2 regions of the Mesorhizobium maamorense genome follow, and region 1 is predicted to be linked to the other one. Evidence: predicted binding sites of a transcription regulator. Region 1 holds the regulator's gene; the other holds the start of a gene.
The links. The regulator PhoB, encoded in region 1, activates phosphate uptake and scavenging genes when phosphate is short. The targets are predictions, from matches to a motif close to TGTCATNNANCTGTCAT.
Positions count from the first base shown of each region.

Region 2: the regulator PhoB is predicted to act here: its motif matches at 3,653-3,669, upstream of ACIU1A_RS07800 (RNA degradosome polyphosphate kinase).

Region 1 is NZ_CP173356.1:5,041,035-5,048,922, forward strand. Features, by position in the region: gene xylF (D-xylose ABC transporter substrate-binding protein) at 1-475, opposite strand, end outside; gene ACIU1A_RS25175 (ROK family protein) at 736-1,977, shown strand; gene phoB (phosphate regulon transcriptional regulator PhoB) at 1,985-2,674, opposite strand; gene phoU (phosphate signaling complex protein PhoU) at 2,694-3,401, opposite strand; gene pstB (phosphate ABC transporter ATP-binding protein PstB) at 3,427-4,230, opposite strand; gene pstA (phosphate ABC transporter permease PstA) at 4,227-5,078, opposite strand; gene pstC (phosphate ABC transporter permease subunit PstC) at 5,082-6,071, opposite strand; gene pstS (phosphate ABC transporter substrate-binding protein PstS) at 6,137-7,195, opposite strand; partial or broken gene ACIU1A_RS25210 (PAS domain-containing protein) at 7,714-7,888, opposite strand, start outside.
Region 2 is NZ_CP173356.1:1,530,684-1,538,571, forward strand. Features, by position in the region: gene ACIU1A_RS07775 (amino acid ABC transporter permease) at 1-471, shown strand, start outside; gene ACIU1A_RS07780 (amino acid ABC transporter ATP-binding protein) at 541-1,290, shown strand; gene ACIU1A_RS07785 (TIGR02117 family protein) at 1,406-2,068, shown strand; partial or broken gene ACIU1A_RS07790 (FAD-dependent monooxygenase) at 2,103-3,324, opposite strand; gene ACIU1A_RS07795 (zinc-finger domain-containing protein) at 3,343-3,588, opposite strand; gene ACIU1A_RS07800 (RNA degradosome polyphosphate kinase) at 3,789-5,981, shown strand; gene ppx (exopolyphosphatase) at 5,981-7,516, shown strand; gene ACIU1A_RS07810 (DoxX family protein) at 7,851-7,888, opposite strand, start outside.

The sequences.
Region 1 (7,888 bases):
GATCGGCACCCGAGCCCTTGATGAAGACGTAGTTGCCTTCCGGCTTCACCTTGAACACTTCGCGGGCCTGCATGCGGCCGACTTCCTTGTTGTCGAAGGTCAGATAGAAGACATCCTTGTTCTCGATCAGGCGGTCATAGCCGACGACCGGAATGCCTTCGTCGAGCGCCTTCTGCACCGCCGGGCCGATGGCGGAGGCGTCCTGCGCCAGGATGATCAGCGAATTGGCGCCCTGGGAGATCAGGCTCTCGACGTCGGTGAGCTGCTTGCCGGGATTGGACTGGGCGTCGGCGGAAATATACTTGTCGCCGGCGGCTTCGATCGCCTTCTTCATGGCGGCCTCGTCGGTCTTCCAGCGCTCTTCCTGGAAGTTCGACCAGGAAACGCCGATGACCTTGTCCTTCGCCTGCGCGACCGACGCGAGCGTCAGCGACATGGCGACACCCGCCAGGATGGCGGCTGTGAATCTCTTCATCTTAATCCTCCCTGCGCCGCGTATGGCGCGACCAAACAGGCCCGTAGGCCGGCACAAAGGCTCTATTTTTTCGAGCCTCGAAAAAAACACTGGTCCATCGTCGGAACGCTGTCAACGTCGATTCTGAGGTATTTTGATGTCCTCGTGAATTTTTTTCGAGCTCCGGAATAAATAATGACAGCCAAGGCCGGTTCTGCCAGTATTTGACGGTCGTCGGGATCCTGGGGAGAGAACGCGGCGACGGGGAGGATGCGAGAAACATGTCGGTCGGAATCCGCCACGATGATTTGCGCCGACGCAACCGGGCGATGGTGATCGCGGCCGTGCGCCGTGCCGGGCAGCCCTCGCGCACCGAGATTGCCGCGACCACCGGGCTCAGCCATTCCACCATATCGGCGATCTCCTCCGACCTGATTGGCGAAGGTATCCTGGCGCAGAGCAAGCCGAGCGAGGCCGGTGCGCTGAAACGCGGCCGGCCGCAGGTCGGCCTCAGCCTCAACCCTGAAGCCGCGGCGGTGATGACCGTTGTGCTGTCGCTGAATTTCCTCTCCGTCGCAGTCATCGACTATGCCGGCCAGGTGATATCTGAGGAGCAGCGCCGGCTGGACACGCTGACCCTGTCGCGCGAGGCGCTGATCGGCGAATGCGTGGCCATCGTCAGGCGGCGGTTCGAGGATCCCGACCTCGACGTCGGCAGCATCGCCCGTATCGCGCTGGCGATCCAGGGCATCACCGACACGGATGCGCGCACCATGCTGTGGTCGCCGATCACGCCGCAGACCGACATCGCCTTCGCCGACATACTGGAGGCCGAGTTCGGCATTCCCGCCACCATGGAGAACGATTGCAACATGATGGCGGTGGCGCTGCGCTGGCGCAATCCCCAGCGCTACCGCGACGACTTCATCGCCATACTTTTGTCGCACGGCATCGGCATGGGCCTGGTGCTGAAGGGTGAACTGTTCACCGGCACCCATTCATCCGGGGGCGAGTTCGGCCACATGATCCATCGCCCCGGCGGGGCGCTCTGCCGCTGCGGGCGGCGCGGCTGCGTCGAGGCCTATGCCGGCAACTATGCCATCTGGCGCAACGCGAGGCAGCTTGGCGAGGACACCGAGCCCGTCGACGTCAGCGACGCCGACATGCGCACCCTGGCGGCCTCGGCGCGCGAAAAGGACGGGCCGGAGCGCGAAGCCTACCGCAAGGCCGGCGAGGCGCTGGGTTACGGCCTTGGCAGCCTGTTTGCGCTGATCGATCCGGCGCCGGTCGCCATGGTCGGCGTCAGCGCCGCCGCCTTCGACCTGATCGAGCCGGCTCTGCGCGAGGCCATTGCCCAGACCGCCGGCGGCCAGCACTCGAAATCGATTTCCTTCGACACCGAGCCGAACGAACTGCCGCTGATCCGCGAGGGCTGCGCCATGCGCGCGCTAACCTTCGTCGACCAGGAAATTTTCGCGCCGGGGGCACAGGCGAAATCAGGCATAGGCGAGAACGTTGCGTGACATATCCCTAGTCTTCGCGGATCGCGTACCCCGCGCCCCGAATGGTGCGGATCACGTCAGGCATGCGGCCGTTGTTGACCGCCTTGCGCAGCCGGCCGACATGCACGTCCACGGTGCGCTCGTCGATATAGATCGTTTCGCCCCAGACATTGTCGAGCAGCTGACTGCGCGAGAACACGCGGCCCGGATGTCGCATCATGAATTCGAGCAGGCGGAACTCGGTCGGCCCGAGCCGGATCTCGCTTTTCTTGCGGTAGACCCGGTGCGATTCACGGTCGAGCACGATGTCGCCAACCTTGAGCACGCTGGACAGAACTTCGGGCTTGGCGCGGCGCAGCAGCGCCTTGACGCGTGCCATGAATTCCGGCGTTGAGAACGGCTTGACCAGATAGTCGTCGGCGCCGGTGGAGAGACCGCGCACCCGGTCGCTTTCCTCGCCGCGCGCCGTCAGCATGATGATCGGCAGCCGCTCGGTCTCGGGCCGCATCCGGAGACGGCGGCAGAGCTCGATGCCGGACACCGCCGGCACCATCCAGTCGAGCACAAGAAGGTCAGGGACATTCTCCTGCAAGCGGATCTCGGCTTCGTCGCCGCGCGTCACCACCTCTACCTGATAACCCTCCGATTCCAGATTGTAACGGAGCAGCACACCCAGCGGCTCCTCGTCCTCCACCACCATGATGCGTGGCGCGATCATCGACTGGTCACCCCTGCCGTCAAGCCGCTGGCGCCGACATCGCCGTCTCGTCCTGCTTCGGGCGATTGGCGGGCAATTGCGTGCCGGTCAGCACATAATAGGCATTTTCGGCAATGTTGGTCACGTGATCGCCGATGCGCTCGAGATTCTTGGCGCAGAACAAAAGATGCGTGCAGGCGGTGATGTTGCGCGGATCCTCCATCATGTAGGTCAGCAGCTCGCGGAAGACCGACGTGTATTTGACGTCGATGCGTTCATCGTCGGCGCGCAGCTTCGCAAGTGCCGCGGCATCGCGCGCCGCATACTCCTCGATCACGCCTTGCACCTGGATCAGCACAAGCTGCGCCATGGCGTCGATGGAGTGCGACAGGTCGCGCGGCGTGGCGGCAAGGCCGACGGTGCCGACGCGCTTGGCGATGTTCTTGGCGAGATCGCCGATGCGTTCGAGATCGCCGCCCATGCGGATCGAGCCGACGACATGGCGCAGATCGTCCGCCATGGGCTGCCGCTTGGCGATCAGGGTGATGGCGCGGTCGTCGAGTTCGCGCTGGCGCGCATCCATGATCGCGTCGTCGGAGACGACGCGCTGGGCGAGCGCGTTGTCGGAATTCAGGAGCGCCTTGGTCGCGCCGCCGACCATCGATGAGGCGAGATCGCCCATGTCGCGGATCAGCCTGCTGATCTGTCCGAGATCTTCGTCAAAGGCTGCGACTGTGTGTTCGGCCATGATCTTGGTCCTCGTATGCCTGGGATCAGCCGAAGCGGCCGGTGATATAGTCCTGCGTGCGCTTCTCGCGGGGCGACGTGAAGATCTTCTCGGTGCGGTCGAACTCGACCAGCTCGCCCAGATACATGAAGGCGGTCTGCTTCGACACGCGCGCCGCCTGCTGCATGTTGTGGGTGACGATGACGATCGTATAATCGGCCTGCAACTCGTCGATCAGCTCCTCGATCTTGGCGGTCGACAGCGGATCGAGCGCCGAGGCAGGCTCGTCGAGCAGGATGACCTCCGGCTTCACCGCCACCGTGCGGGCGATGCAGAGGCGCTGCTGCTGGCCGCCCGAAAGGCTGAGGCCGCTGGCGTTGAGCTTGTCCTTGACCTCGCTCCACAGTGCCGCGCGCTTCAGCGCCTGCTCGACACGGCCGTCCATCTCCGCCTTGCTGAGCTTCTCATAGAGCCTGACGCCGAAGGCGATGTTCTCGTAGATCGACATCGGGAACGGCGTCGGCTTCTGGAACACCATGCCGATCTTGGTCCTGAGCAGGTTGAGATCCTGCGAACGGTCGAGGATATTCTGGCCGTCGAGCAGCACCTGGCCCTCGGCGCTCTGCCTCGGGTAAAGCTCGTAGATGCGGTTGAAGACGCGCAGCAGCGTCGACTTCCCGCAGCCCGAAGGCCCGATGAAGGCGGTGACGCTGCGCTCGGGCAGCGACAGGCTGATATCCTTCAGCGCCTTCGACTGGCCATAGTAGAAATTGAGGCCCTTGACCTCGATCTTGGCTTTCTCGACCGCGACTTCGGGCGTATTCAACTCGGTGGACAACATCGGTTTCATCTGTCCTCTCTGCGTCCGGTAAGGCTGCGGGCGAAGATGCTCAGCCCGAGAACCGTAAGGGTGATTATGAGTGCGCCGGTCCACGCCAGCTGCTGCCATTCCTCGTAGGGGCTGAGAGCGAACTGGAAGATGGTGACGGGCAGGCTGGCCATTGGGGCGTTGAGATTGCTCGACCAGAACTGGTTGTTGAGTGCCGTGAAGAGCAGCGGCGCCGTCTCGCCGGAAATGCGGGCGATGGCCAGCAATATGCCGGTGACGATGCCCGACAGCGCCGCACGGTAGGCGACCGAGTGGATGACCACCCAGCGCGGCGCGCCGATCGCGGCGCCGGCCTCGCGCAGGGCGTTCGGCACCAGGTTGAGCATGTCCTCCGTGGTGCGAACGACGACCGGGATGACCAGGATGGCCAGCGCGACGGCACCGGCGATTGCCGAGAAATGTCCCATCGGCCGCACCAGCAGCTCGTAGACGAACAGGCCGACGATGATCGAGGGTGCCGACAGCAGGATGTCGTTGATGAAGCGCACGACGGTGGTGAGGCGCGAGAAGCGGCCATATTCGGCCATGTAGGTCCCAGCGAGGACACCGATCGGCGTGCCGACGATGACGGCGATAACTGTCATCATGATACTGCCGTAGATGGCATTGAGCAGGCCGCCGGCATCGCCGGGCGGCGGTGTCATTTCGGTGAACACAGAGAGCGAAACACCCGACAGGCCCTTATAGAGCAGTGCGCCGAGGATCAGCGCCAGCCAGGCCAAGCCGATGCCCGCCGCCGTGACGCATAGCGTCATCATCACGGCATTCCTGCGCTTGCGTCGATTGTGAAGCGATGTGGCCGTCGACATCGGTCAGGCTCCCGTGCGGCTGTCCATGCGCAGCAGCATGTAGCGCGCAAGGGCAAGGATCAGGAAAGTGATGACGAACAGGATCAGGCCGAGCGCCACCAGCGAAGACGTATAGAGATCGCCGTCGGCTTCGGTGAATTCGTTGGCGATGGTCGCCGAGATCGTCGTGCCGGGCGCGAACAGCGAGGCGCTGATGCGGTGGGCGTTGCCGATGACGAAGGTTACCGCCATGGTTTCGCCGAGCGCGCGGCCGAGGCCGAGCATGACGCCGCCCATGATGCCGACGCGGGTATAGGGGATGACGACGCGGCGCGTGACCTCCCAGGTCGTGCAGCCGATGCCGTAGGCCGATTCCTTCAGCACCGCCGGCACCGTGTCGAAGACATCCTTGGTGATCGAGGTGATGAAGGGCAGGACCATGATGGCAAGGATCAGCGCCGAGGTCAGAAGGCCGATGCCGTAGGGCGGGCCGGCAAACAGGCTGGAGAGTCCCGGCACGTCGTGGAAAAGCTTGATGATGAAGGGCTGCACCGTCGTCTGCAGGAATGGCGCGAACACGAACAGGCCCCAGATGCCGTAGATGATGGAGGGTATGCCGGCAAGCAGCTCGACGGCGATGCCGATGGGGCGCCGGAGTGGCCGCGGGCAGAGTTCGGTAAGGAAGATGGCGATGCCGATGCCGATGGGAACGGCGATCAGGATGGCGATGGCGGCGGTGACGATGGTTCCGTAGATCGGGGCCAGCGCTCCGAAATTCTCGGTGACCGGGTTCCACGATTCGGTCGTCAGGAAGGAGAACCCGAATTTCGACAGCGCTTCCCACGAGCCGGCAAACAGCGAAATCGCCACGCCGCCGAGGATGAGCAGGACGAGGATGGCGGAAAAGCGTGTCGCCGTCCGGAAAATCGTATCGGTGAGCGCGAAGCGTCGGACCGTCGCTTCCCTGGCCCGCATGGCGGCCGACGATGGCATGGCTTCGGAGACGGCGGTCATCTGGCCCTCGCGTTTCAAGGAAGACAGGGAGGGCGCCGTGAAGCGCCCTCCTCGTTCAGCAGGGATTACATGGCGGAATAGAGCGGCTTGCCGTCTTCGCCGACGATGTCCTTGGCCCACATGTCCTCGACGCTCTTGACGACCGCGTCGGGGATCGGAACGTAGTCCAGCGCCCCGGCCATGTCGTCGCCCTTCGCGTAGGACCAGGCGAAGAACTTGAGCGCTTCACCGGTCGCCGCCACGTCGCCGGGCTTCTTGTAGACCAGAATCCAGGTCGCCGACGTCATCGGCCAGGATTCGGCGCCCGGCTGGTTGGCCAGGATGACGCCGTAACCAGGCTGCGAGCTCCAATCGGCATTGGCCGCCGCCGCCGAGAACGCCGCCGCCGTCGGCTCGACCTTCTTGCCGTCCTTGTTGATCATGTCGGCATAGGTCAACTTGTTCTGCTTGGCGTAGGCGTATTCGACATAGCCGATCGAGCCACCGGTCTGCGAGACGTTGTTGGCGACGCCTTCATTGCCCTTGGCGCCGATGCCAACCGGCCATTCGAGCGCGGTGTTGACGCCGACCTTCGACTTCCAGTCGGCGCTGACGTCGGCCAGGTAGTAGCTGAAGTTGAACGTGGTGCCCGAACCGTCGGAGCGATGCACGACGGCGATCGCCTGGTCGGGAAGCTTGACGTCGGGATTGAGCTTGGCGATCGCCGCGTCGTTCCAGTTGGTGATCTTGCCGACGAAGATATCGGCCAGCGTCGGGCCGTCGAGCACCAGTTCGCCCGGCTTGATGCCTTCGAGATTGACGACCGGAACGATGCCGCCCATCACCATCGGGAACTGTGCAAGTCCGGTGGATTCGAGATCCTCGCCCTTCAGCGGCGCATCGGAAGCGCCGAAGGTGACGGTCTTGGCTTTGATCTGCTTGATGCCGCCGCCCGAGCCGATCGACTGGTAGTTGAGACCGATGCCGGTCTCCTTCTTGTAGGCATCGGCCCACTTCGCATAGATCGGGTAAGGGAAGGTGGCGCCGGCACCGGAGATGTCAGCTGCCATTGCCGCGGAAAGGGTGAGGGTGGACGCCGCAGCCATTGCGATCGCAACGGCCGCCGAGCGGATGAAATGTCTCATATGGCCTGCTCCTGTTCGGAAGATGGTCTCTCGGCGCCATTCCTTGCCAGCGCCCGCTGAGGCCAATAGCGTTCGATTATAACAGTCGCATGACAGTTTCGTGTCAGCCCGGTAACGCGTCGCCGGCGCTTGGAAAGGCGATGGCGATTAGCGGCTGCGGCATGGCGCCGGTTTGCCTTCGGGAATCAGGGACTTGCGCTATCCGGCCACCCAAACAGCCATCGGATTCGGCATGGATCGCTGATCTAAGAAAAGCCGGACGGGAGCGCGTTGCTCGAGGCCAGAGGATGTCTTGGCCGGGCCATCGCCAAAAACAGGTCCGTTGGGGTAGATTGACGCTGCTTCATACTGGCGGTCGCTGCTCCCGCCCGTAACTCAAGAGAGAGCGGAAATTCGATGCCGTCATTGTCCCGGCTGGACGCCGGCTTTGATATGGTGCGATCGCACCATAGTCTTGCTCGAAGGGCAGCGGCCGACCCCGACTGATTCTCGCCGCAATCCGGCCGAAGGCGCAAAGTCTATCCCGCGTTGCGCCGGGCCTGGCGACCAGCGCCGACCCAGCGCTCGACCTTTTCGAGCAGGGCCCTGGGGCTGATCGGCTTGGGCAGATAATCATCCATGCCGGCGTCCAGGCAGCGTTCGCGATCGCCCTTGAGCGCATGCGCGGTGACCCCGACGATCGGCACATGCGTG
Region 2 (7,888 bases), 3.1 Mb from region 1:
TTCGTCAGCGTCATGCTGCCGCTTTTCCTGCCGGCCGGCGTCACCTTCGACAAGTACCTGAGGGCTCTGATCGGCGTGTCGCTGTTTGCCGCCGCCTATATGGCGGAGGTGGTGCGCGGCGGCCTGCAGGCGATCCCCAAGGGCCAATATGAGGGCGCCGATTCGCTCGGCCTCGGCTATTGGCAGAAGATGGGACTGATCGTGCTGCCGCAGGCGCTGAAGCTGGTCATTCCCGGCATCGTCAACACCTTCATCGGTATGTTCAAGGACACCAGCCTGGTCCTCATCATTTCGATGTTCGACCTGCTCGGCGTGGTCAAGCAGAACTTCTCGGACGCCAACTGGGCGACGCCGCAGACCGCGAAATCCGGTCTCGTGTTCGCCGCCTTCGTGTTTTGGCTGTTCTGCTTCGGCATGTCGCGCTATTCAATGTATACGGAACGCCGGCTCGATACCGGTTACAAACGATAAAAAGGGGATTGGTTCATGGCCACCGAAAACGCCGTCAGCGCGGAAGAGATCAAGGTCAATGCCGCGAAGATGCACATCTCGACCACCGATGTCGCCATCGACATCATCGCCATGCACAAATGGTATGGCGAGTTCCATGTGCTGAAGGACATCAACCTCAAGGTGATGCGCGGCGAGCGCATCGTCATCTGCGGCCCGTCCGGCTCCGGCAAGTCGACCATGATCCGCTGCATCAACCGGCTCGAAGAACACCAGAAGGGCAAGATCTTCGTCGACGGCAAGGAATTGACCAACGATCTCAAGAAGATCGACGAGGTGCGCCGAGAGGTCGGCATGGTGTTCCAGCACTTCAACCTGTTCCCCCACCTGACCATCCTGGAGAACTGCACGCTGGCGCCGATCTGGGTCCGCAAGACGCCGAAGAAACAGGCCGAGGAGATGGCCATGCATTTCCTCAAGCGCGTCAAGATCCCCGAGCAGGCCAACAAATATCCGGGCCAGCTCTCCGGCGGTCAGCAGCAGCGCGTGGCGATCGCCCGTTCGCTGTGCATGAACCCGCGCATCATGCTGTTCGATGAGCCGACCTCGGCACTCGACCCGGAAATGATCAAGGAAGTGCTGGAGACCATGGTTAGCCTTGCCGAGGAAGGCATGACCATGCTGTGCGTCACCCACGAAATGGGCTTCGCGCGGAAAGTCGCCAACCGGGTGATCTTCATGGATCAGGGCCAGATCGTCGAGCAGAACACGCCGGCCGAGTTCTTCGATCACCCGCGCCACGAGCGCACGAAGCTGTTCCTGTCGCAGATATTGCACTGAGCGCTGCCTCGTCGAAATGGAAGGAGCCCGGCCGCGCCACGGTCGGGCTTTTTCACATTTGGCCGATCGGATCGTTTCGATTGAAACGTGATGGAATCGCAAGAACTATGCCCGGATGAGAAAACGCCTTCGTTTCCTGGCCGTGCTGGTTGCCGCGGTGGTGCTGGTCGCGGCACTCGGCACGCTGGTGCCGCGGCCACTTTGGCCGGCTGCCGCGGCCGGCGAGGGCACCAGGCACATTCTGGTGCTGAGCAATCCGATCCACACCGACATCGCCATTCCCGTCGATGACGGCGTGCGCCGGCGCTTTCGCTTCCTCGCCGCTGCCGGCCAGCCTTCCGACGCGCCCGAGGTGCGCTACATCGTCTTCGGCTGGGGCGGCCGCGCCTTCTACCTGGAGACGCCGACCTGGTCGCAGCTGAAGGCGATGCCCGTATTCAAGGCCCTGACGCTTGACGCTTCAGTGATGCATGTCGAGGTCGCCGGCAATATCTCCGGACCCGACGTCGCCGGTTTCGACATCCCGGAGGACCGCTTTGCGGCATTGCTCGACTTCATCGATGCGAGTTTTCAGCAAGGACCAGGCGGGCCGATCGTCATCGCCGGGGCCGCCTATTCCAATTTCGACCGCTTCTATGAGGCGAACGGCCATTTCAATGCGCTGGCCGGCTGCAACACCTGGACCGCGGCCGCCTTGCGAACCGCCGGCCTGCGCACCGGTTGGTGGAACCCGTTGCCGGTCTCGCTCGGGTGGTCGTTGAGGCTGTATAATTGGTAGGTCGCGCAGATAACGCCAACGCCTCGTTCGAGTTCTAGGCCCGCCACCCATAAAGCCAGTCCAAATCCGCGGCGAGCTTCTCCGGCGCCCGCATTTTCAGGAAAAGGTTGCGCGCCAACGCCACCGGACCCCAGGCATGCCAGGCAAGGCGGTTGAGGGCGCCGCGACGTGCCACTCACGACGCGCGGCCGGCGCAGGCCTTCCCAGATTTGAAGACTTCCGGCCAGGTCGGCAGGGGAGGCGGCCATGACATCGGCAAGCGTGGCGGCATCCTCGATGGCCATTGCGGCGCCCTGTGCCGCGAACGGAGTCATGGCATGCGCCGCGTCGCCGACCAGCGCGATGCGGCCCGACCTTACCCATGGCTGCTTCTGATCGACCGTATGGATCGGCCAGGCCGCCCATGGGCCGGCCAACTCCGCAAGCCTTGCCAGCGCCGGCGCGGTGCGGCGCATGGCGCCGGCCAGGATTGCGGGATCGGCATGGCCGGACCAGCCTTCGGCGATACGCTCGCCCCTGGTGAAAGCGACGAGGTTGATGGCGCTGCCCTTGCTGACGGGATAGGCGACCATGTGAAAGCCGGGATGCAGGAAGGTGGTGACGCAGTCCGGCGCACCGATCTCTGCAAAAGTTTGCCCGGCAGGACTGTCTGCGCTGACGGTTGCCCGCCAGGCCAGTTCGCCGGAGAAGTGGCTTTTCGCAAGCCTGGTTTTCCTTCCTTGGTCGGCAAGTCCGCGCACCGACGACCAGACGCCATCGGCGCCGACCAGAAGGAAACCTTCCGCCGCGATGGGCCTGCCACCCACATCGGCTGCCGCGGTGATGCCTGAACTGTTGATCGTGACGCTGCCAAGGCGCGCGCCGGTGGTGAGATGAACATCGGGCATGGCAGCCACGCGCGCCATCAGCGCGTTTTGCAGGTCCGCTCGATGCGCCACGAGGTAGGGCGCACCCCAGCGCGCCTCGCCGGTTCGTCCAAGAGGTACGCGCGCCAGTTCGCCCAAGGTTGCCGCATTCTTCAGCACCACGGCTTCCGGCCTGACGGCATTGGGAAGAAGTGCGTCGAGTACGCCGAACTCACGCAGGATGCGCGTCGCGTTGGGCGAAAGCTGGATGCCGGCACCGGCCGCCTCCAGGCGCTGCGCCTGTTCGAAGATCCGCACGGGATAGCCGCGCTCAGCGAAAGCCAACGCCGCGGTCAGCCCGGCAATACCCGCCCCGGCGATGATGACTTGCCGGGACTGTGCGTCTGCCATTGGCCGGGCCGCTGGAAGTCAGGCGGCCTGGTCGATGTAGAGGCAGCCGGCCGGCAGCGTTTCCATCGCCGTCAGCTTCGGCGAATAGCGGTAGAGCGTCGAGCAGTAGGGGCAGACCTTCTCATTGTCGTCGCCCATATCGAGAAACACATGCGGATGGTCGAAAGGCGGGTTGGCGCCGGTGCACATGAATTCCTTGACGCCGATGTCGATCGCCGGATGGCCCGCATCGTTCTGGAAATGGGGAATGGAACCGCCTGCCATCGTCGTCTCCTTTAGCGCAGTCTGCTCAGCGTTTGGATCATAACCGGCCTGTTTGCAAGTTCGATGAAATGAAACTGTCGCAAAAGCCTGTCAGAGGATAACTTAAGCCGGTTAACCGGCTGGAGCATCGCAGCCAGGCGCAACAGCCTGGGCGCCGCCCGAAAGCGGCGAAGCAACCAGACGTGGGAAGAGCAGGAACCATGAACGAACTGAAGCCGGTCCAGAGCGAGTTCATCAATGCGGAAGCGGCAAGCCCGGAAGGCAATCCGGATCGTTTCGTCAATCGCGAGTTCTCCTGGTTGCAGTTCAACCGCCGCGTCCTCGAGGAATCGCAGAACACAAACCATCCGCTGCTGGAGAGGGTACGTTTCCTGTCGATCTCCGCGGCCAATCTCGATGAGTTCTTCATGGTGCGCGTCGCCGGTCTCGCCGGCCAGGTTCGCGAAGGCATCGTGTTGAGAAGCCCGGATGGGCGTACCCCCGAGCAGCAGCTCGAACAACTGCTTCGCGAGGTCGAACGGTTGCAGGAAGACCAGCAGAAAAGCCTCTCGGCGCTGACCGTGCTGCTCAACAAGGAAGGCATCGAGAGTATCACCCGCGACGCGCTGACCAAGGACGAGAAGGCCTGGCTGGAGGAGCACTTCCAGGACCAGGTGTTTCCTGTTCTCACGCCATTGTCGATCGACCCGGCGCATCCGTTCCCGTTCATCCCCAATCTCGGCTTCTCGATGGCGCTGCAGCTTCGCCATCGCAAGAACGGCGAGGAGATGAGCGCGCTCTTGCGCTTGCCGGTGGCGCTGAAGCGTTTCATCCGTTTGCCGGACCGCAAGCACCATGTCCGCTTCATCCCGCTGGAAGAGGCGGTCGGCCTTTACATCGGCAAGTTGTTCCCGGGTTACGAGGTCAAGGGCTCCGGCACGTTCCGCATCATTCGCGACAGCGACATCGAGGTCGAGGAGGAATCGGAAGATCTCGTGCGCCTGTTCGAGACCGCGCTAAAGCGCCGCCGCCGCGGCTCCGTCATTCGCATCGAGTTCGACATGCTCATGCCGGCCGAACTACGCGAATTCGTCGCCGGCGAACTCGGCGTTTCGTCGAGCCGCATCAGCGTCCTGACCGGCCCGCTGGCGCTCAGCCAGATTTCGGAGATCGTCGCCGTTGCCCGCGACGACCTCAAATTCACGCCCTACAATCCGCGTTTCCCCGAGCGCATCCGCGAGCATGGCGGCGATTGCTTCGCCGCTATCCGCGAGAAGGACATCATCGTCCACCACCCCTACGAATCCTTCGACGTGGTGGTTCAGTTCCTTCGCCAGGCGATGGCCGACCCGGAAGTGGTGGCGATCAAGCAGACGCTTTACCGAACCTCCAACGACAGCCCGATCGTGCGTGCGCTGGTCGACGCCGCCGAGGCCGGCAAGTCGGTGACGGCACTGGTCGAACTCAAGGCGCGCTTCGACGAGGAGGCCAACATCCGCTGGGCGCGCGACCTCGAGCGCGCCGGCGTCCAGGTCGTGTTCGGCTTCCTCGAGCTCAAGACCCACGCCAAGATGTCGCTGGTGGTGCGGCGCGAGGACAGCAAGCTGCGCAATTATGTGCATCTGGGCACCGGCAATTACCATCCGGTGACCGCGCGCATCTACACCGACCTGTCCTTCTTCACCACCGATGCAACGATCGCACGCGATGTCGCCCAGCTTTTCAACTTCATCACCGGCTATGCCGAGCCGACCGCCGAAATGCGGCTGGCGATCTCGCCCTTCACGCTGAGGAACCGTATCCTGCAGCACATCTCCGATGAGGTCGCCCACGCACTCGAGGGACGGCCGGCACGCATCTGGATGAAGATGAACGCGCTGGTCGATCCGATCATCATCGACGCGCTCTACGACGCCAGCCGAGCGGGCGTCGAGATCGACCTGGTCGTGCGCGGCATATGCTGCCTGCGGCCGCAGGTGCCGGGCCTGTCGGAAAACATCAGGGTCAAGTCGATTGTCGGCCGTTTCCTCGAGCACAGCCGCATCTATTGCTTCGGCAATGGCCACGGCCTGCCGTCGGACGAGGCCGTCGTCTACATCTCCTCGGCCGACCTCATGCCGCGCAACCTCGACCGCCGCGTCGAGACCATGGTGCCGATCACCAACCCAACTGTGCATGAACAGGTGCTGGGCCAGATCATGCTCGGCAACATCATGGACAATCAGCAAAGTTTCGACGTATTGGCTGATGGAACCTCCCGGCGCGTCGTGCTCGAGGAGGGCGAGGAGCCGTTCAACGCGCAGGAATATTTCATGACCAATCCGAGCCTGTCGGGACGGGGTGATGCGCTGAAATCGCATGCGCCGAAGCGGATCGCGCAATTCAAGCGCCGCAAGAAGAACGCCGCCGCCTGATGCTGTCCGATTCCCAGGGCCGGCTGCAGGATCGCCGACCGCTGTCCATCATCGACATCGGCTCGAATTCGATCCGCCTTGTCGTCTATGAGGGGCTGGCGCGCTCGCCGACCATGCTGTTCAACGAAAAGATGCTGGCGGGCCTCGGCCGCGGCATCGTGTCGACGGGGAAGCTCGACCCCGAGGGCGTGACACGGTCGATGGAGGAGTTCCGCCGCTTCCGCGCGCTCTCCGACCAGGCCGGTGCCGAGCACATGTACGTGCTGGCGACCGCCGCCGCGCGCGAGGCCGTCAACGGCCCCGATTTCATCCACCGCGCCGAAGACGTGCTCAAGACCGAGATCCGCGTGATCAGCGGCCGCGAGGAAGCCTACTATTCCGCGCTCGGCGTCATCTGCGGCTTTCATCCGGCCAACGGTATTGCGGGTGACCTCGGTGGCGGCAGCCTTGAACTGGTCGACGTCAATGGCGAAGCGATCGGCGACGGCATAACGTTACCGCTGGGCGGCCTGCGCCTGCAGGACATGGCCAAGAATTCCCTCACGCAGGCGGCGAAAATCGTGCGCGACGAGCTGGGGCGGGCGAAGCTTCTGAAAAGCGGGCAAGGCAGGCCTTTCTATGCCGTTGGCGGCACCTGGCGAAATCTCGCCCGGCTGCACATGGAGATGACCAACTATCCGCTTGGCGTCATGCACCACTACGAGATCGGCGTCGAAAGTGCCGCCAATTTCCTGCGGCAAGTGGCGAAAGGCGAGATCGAGAAGATCAAAGGCATCGAGGGTGTTTCGAAGAACCGCCGCTCGCTCCTGCCTTACGGTGCCATCGTGCTGCAGGAGATCATGGCGGCGATGCAGCCGTCGAACATCATCGTCTCGGCGCTCGGCGTGCGCGAAGGCTTCCTCTATTCCCTGCTCGACCAGGCCGAGCAGAAGGCCGATCCTCTGATCTCGGCATCGGAGGAACTCGCCCGGCTGCGCTCGCGCTCGGTCACCCATGCGCATGAACTCGTCGACTGGACGGCCAAGACCTTTGCCGCTTTCGGCATCGACGAGACCGAGGACGAGGCGCGCTACCGCCACGCGGCGGCATTGCTGGCCGACATCGGTTGGCGCGCGCATCCCGAATATCGCGGCAAGCAATCGCTCAACATCATCGCCCACGCCTCCTTTTTCGGCGTGGACCACCCTGGCCGCGCCTATCTGGCGATGGCCAATGCCTATCGGCACGACGGCATCTTCAACGAAGCCATCGCGCCCGAGATCAAGGCGCTGGCGACACCGCGCTATCTGGAGCGGGCGCGGGTGCTGGCGGCATCGATGCGCGTCGTCTACCTGCTGACCGCCTCGATGCCCGACGTCATGCCAAGGCTGAAATGGGAGCAGCGCGGCAATGGCGTGCTGGCGCTGGTCTTGCCGGCATCTCTGGCAGATCTCTATGGCGAGCGTCCCGCCGGGCGCTTGGCGCAACTGGCGCGAATTACCGGCCGCCGCCTGGTGCTGGCGGTCGAGGGCGGACCGAGCGTTTCGGTGAAATAGGTACGGCCTACCAGAGCGTGAGTTATCTGATCCACGCCGATATAGACCAACTCAATCGCGCCACTTGTCAGCGGCTTCGCGTTTGAAGACCGGCTTCCCCCACTCCGTCTTGGCTTCGCCAAGCCACCTCTCCCCTCCGGAGGGAGAGGAAGGGCGCCAAGATTGGCGAACTCGCGCCCTTCCTCTACCCCGTCGATCGGGGGAGAGGTGTCGAGCGCAGTTCGACGGAGTGGGGGTCGACTTGACGCGGGTGTTGACTTGGCCCGGGCATCAAAAGTTCAACCCGGGGCATATGTCTGGTTGGTTCCGGGCCTGCCCTTGGATTTAGGCGATATCAAACCGCAGCCCGCCCGTCGACCGACCAGGCGCCGG